DNA from 2 places in the Enterobacter sp. UPMP2052 genome. Region 1 is predicted to be linked to the other one. Evidence: predicted binding sites of a transcription regulator. Region 1 holds the regulator's gene; the other holds the start of a gene.

Evidence for each region. Region 1 encodes sigma-54, which starts transcription at its own class of promoters, with help from an activator protein. Its sites were predicted from a motif close to GTTGGCACANNTTTCGCTNT; they were not measured.
Region 2: a site for sigma-54 is predicted at 1,285-1,304, ahead of ACWKX3_RS09560 (amino acid ABC transporter substrate-binding protein). Genes of this name have one in related genera too.

Annotation. Positions count from the first base shown of each region.
Region 1 covers NZ_JBSKJR010000006.1:103,782-105,981, reverse strand. The annotation lists gene hpf (ribosome hibernation promoting factor) at 1-124, opposite strand, end outside; gene rpoN (RNA polymerase factor sigma-54) at 147-1,580, opposite strand; gene lptB (LPS export ABC transporter ATP-binding protein) at 1,628-2,200, opposite strand, start outside.
Region 2 covers NZ_JBSKJR010000001.1:2,057,967-2,060,166, reverse strand. The annotation lists gene ACWKX3_RS09560 (amino acid ABC transporter substrate-binding protein) at 107-1,012, opposite strand; gene lnt (apolipoprotein N-acyltransferase) at 1,410-2,200, opposite strand, start outside.

The DNA.
Region 1 (2,200 bases):
TCAACACAATATAGACCTGGTTGATCCTTTCGAAATACTGCTCTAATTTCGCGAACTTCGTGTTCAGGAAATCGCGCAGGGCCTCAGTAATTTCGACGTTTTGTCCAGTGATGTTGAGCTGCATAGTGTCTTCCTTATCGGTTGAGTCAGACCAGCTGTTTACGCTGGTTAGACGGCGGAATGGATAAAGACTCTCGGTACTTCGCAACGGTACGACGTGCCACCATAATACCCTGATCGGAGAGAAGGGTGGTCAACTTACTGTCGCTCAGTGGCTTCGCGGGGTTTTCCGCGGCGATCAACTTCTTCACCAGTGCACGGATTGCCGTTGACGAGGCTTCGCCGCCGCCTTCGGTATTCACATGGCTGGAGAAGAAATACTTAAGCTCAAAAATACCGCGCGGGCTGTGCAGATACTTCTGCGTGGTCACACGGGAAATGGTTGATTCATGCATCTCGACGGCCTGGGCGATATCCGCCAGCACCATCGGCTTCATAAATTCTTCGCCCTGCTCGAAGAACGCCTGCTGCTGTTCGACAATACAGCGGCTTACGCGCAGCAGCGTATCATTTCGGCTCTCCAGACTTTTGATCAACCATCGCGCTTCCTGAAGGTTGCTACGAATATATTGATTGTCGGAGTCGTTGCGAACGCTGGTGCACATGGAGGCGTACTGCTGGTTAATTTGCAAACGAGGGATGCTGTCTGAATTCAGTTCAACCACCCAGCGACCGTTATGCTTTCGCACCAGCACGTCAGGGATCACGTATTCTGGTTCGCTGGTCTGGATCGACTGGCCGGGACGCGGATCGAGGGACTGAATTAAATTCACCGCCTCTTTCAGCACCTCTTCTTTCAGACGCGTGACGCGCATCAGCGAACGGAAATCATGGTTGGCGAGCAGATCCAGATGATCGCTGATGATTAAGCGGGCTTCGTCGATCCACGGCGTCTCTTTGGCGAACTGCGAAAGCTGGATCAGCAGGCAGTCGCGCAGATCTTTCGCCGCCACACCGACCGGGTCGAAGCGCTGGATGCGCTTTAACACGGCTTCAATTTCTTCCAGCTCAACGTCTTCGTCGCCGATACTTTCCAGAATGTCGTCCAGCGTGACGGTCAGATAGCCTGTGTCATCCACGGCATCGACAATGGAGGTCGCAATGGCGCGATCGGTATCGGAGAACGGCGTAAGCTCCACCTGCCACATCAGGTAATCCTGCAGAGACTGGGTGGTTTCGCCCTGGTAGACCGGCAGCTCGTCGTCCTGGTAGTCTGCACGCGTTCCGGAAGGGGTACCGGCGGTGTAGAGTTCATCCCAGCTGGCATCCAGCGGAAGCTCGTCCGGCATCTCTTTTTGTTCGAGCGCCTCAACGGTGTCGAGCATTTCTGCGTCTTGCGTTTGCTGGGTGTCTACCTCGTCATGAAGATCGGTTTGCTCCAGCAACGGATTGCTGTCCAGCGCCTGCTGGAGCTCCTGCTGAAGTTCTAACGTGGACAGCTGCAGCAGACGGATCGCCTGCTGGAGCTGCGGCGTCATCGCCAGTTGCTGGCTCAGCCTTAATTGCAAACCTTGCTTCATATTCAGAGCATTTTTCTCCGGTTCGGCGCTACGTTGCCTCTACCCTATCAGAGTCTGAAGTCTTCCCCAAGGTACACGCGCTTAACATGCTCATCCTGGAGGATTTGCTGCGGCGTACCGTGGGCAATCAGATGGCCCTGGCTAACAATGTAGGCGCGTTCGCAGACGGCCAGCGTTTCACGGACGTTATGGTCAGTGATGAGTACGCCAAGCCCGCTATCGCGCAGGTGCTCAATAATGCGTTTGATATCAATAACGGAAATGGGGTCAACGCCCGCGAAAGGTTCATCAAGCAGGATGAATTTCGGGTTAGCGGCCAGCGCACGTGCAATCTCAACGCGGCGACGTTCACCGCCAGAGAGCGCCTGACCGAGGCTGTCGCGAAGATGTTCAATGTGGAACTCTTCCATCAGCTCGTTCGCACGGTCGGTGCGCTGCTCGCTGGTCAGATCGTCACGGATCTGCAGCACGGCCATCAGGTTATCGAAGACGCTTAAGCGACGGAAGATTGACGCTTCCTGCGGCAGGTAGCCGATACCACGGCGCGCACGCGCGTGCAGCGGCAGCAGGCTGATGTCTTCATCGTCGATGATAATGTTACCTGCATCGCGCGGCACAAT
Region 2 (2,200 bases), on a different contig from region 1:
AGAAGCTCATTTTTCGCGCTGAGTGGGGAACGAGCCACTCAGCGTAGAGTCTGTCCATGCTTCCCGACAATCGAGAGGGCAGGAGATCCCGCCCCTGTATTTCTAATTAGTTAAGAGCTTTGTCGTTTGGTGATTTGAACAGCGCTTTCATGTCGTCAGACAGTTCAAAGTTCATGTTCAGGTTTTTCGGTGGGATCGGATTCTTGAACCACTTGTCGAACCATTTTGCCGCTTCGCCGGAGGTCTGCGCCTGCGCGATGGTGTCATCGATCAGCTTTTTGAAGTCCGCATCGTCTTTACGCAGCATACAGCCGTAGGCTTCTTTAGACTGCGCGGTACCGACGATCTCCCAGTTGTCTGGTTTCTTCGCCTTCGCACGTTCACCCGCCAGCAGAGCGTCATCCATCATAAACGCGACGGCACGACCGCTTTCCAGCGTACGGAAGGAGTCGCCGTGGTCTTTCGCGCTGATGATGCGCATATCCATTTTCTTGTCGTCATTCAGCTTGTGGAGCAGCACTTCTGAAGTGGTACCGGAGGTCACGACAACCGCTTTACCTTTCAGATCCGCGAAATCTTTAATGTCGCCGCCTTTCTTGGTCAGCAGACGAGTGCCCACGACGAAGATGGTATCGGAGAAGGCGGCCTGTTTCTGGCGTTCCAGGTTGTTGGTGGTGGAGCCGCATTCAAAATCAAAGGTGCCGTTTTGCAGCAGTGGGATACGGTTCTGCGAGGTGATTGGAATCAGCTTCACCTGCAGGTCTGGTTTGTTCAGCTTTTTCTTCACAGCTTCAACGATGGCGTTGGAGTAGTCCTGTGAATAGCCCACGACTTTTTGCGTGTTATCGTAGTAAGAGAACGGGACGGAAGATTCACGGTGGCCGACCACGATCACGCCGTTTTTGGCAATCTTGGCGAGGGTGCTTCCGGCAGCCGGCGCGTCTTCAGCGTGAACGACGCCTGCGGACATTCCCATAACCAGCATTGCTGTGGCCAGTTTACGTAATTGCATACCCAACTCCTTTCTTATCAGCGCCAGTGACGCATTGATACCCATTGTGATGTTGTTATATCTCGCGCAACGCGAGTGCAGTGTTATGCAAGCTTGTTAACATTTAGTTTGGCTTAATGTAAAGATTTTGCTGCGTTATTGTTTATTTTTGCGAAGCGCGCCGCACCATTCAGAGGCAAAAATCTCTCATTGCACCGTTTCGGTGCCAGGGACGCTCAGTGCTGGTGCGGTCAGGTGCACGTTAAGCCAGATTGCGTTTGCGTGGAGAAATAAAAGCAATAGACGTGCCAGAATTGGAGTAGTGAGGGGATTGTCGGGTGGCGGCTACGCCTTCAGAAGCGAAATGGAGAAAGTAGGCCGGGTAAGCGTCAGCGCCACCCGGCAGGAAGAATTGAGATTATCGACGACGCTGACGAAGGCCCATCAGCACGGCGCCAAAACCAAACAGCGCGGTCAGGATCCACAGCGGCCAGTTGCCGGTGCGGGCGTATGGCGTCAGGCCGGTGGCTGGCGTCACGGTAGTGGTCAGCACGTCGCGGGTAAACTGCGGGATCATGGCCTGAATGTCCCCCTGCGGACCAATCACGGCGGTAATGCCGTTGTTGGTGCTGCGCAGCAGCGGACGCGCCAGCTCCAGGGAACGCATACGCGCCATCTGGAAGTGCTGCCACGGGCCAATCGACTTACCAAACCACGCATCATTCGAGATGGTCAGCAGATAGTCGGTATCCGGGCGGAAGTTATCGCGTACCTGCTCGCCGAGGATGATCTCATAGCAAATGGCCGCCGTGAGAGCAAAACCGTGCGCGTGCAGCTGCGGCTGAACGTACGGACCGCGGCTGAACGAAGACATCGGCAGATCGAAGAACGGTGCCAGCGGGCGCAGAATTGACTCCAGCGGAACAAATTCGCCAAACGGCACAAGGTGGTTCTTGTTGTAGCGATCGGTCGAGGTGTAGCTGTACTCGCTGTCTTTGCCAAGCGTGATGATGGTGTTGTAGGTGTCATAACGGTTTTGCGTGTTCAGACGCGCGTCTACAATCCCGGTGATCAGCGTACTGCCATGTGCGCGCAGCAGGGCGTCCATCATCTTCAGGAACGGCTGCTGGTTGATTTCCAGATCGGGAATCGCGGATTCCGGCCAGATAATCAGCTGAGATTTACCCATCACCTTTTCGGTAGCACCGG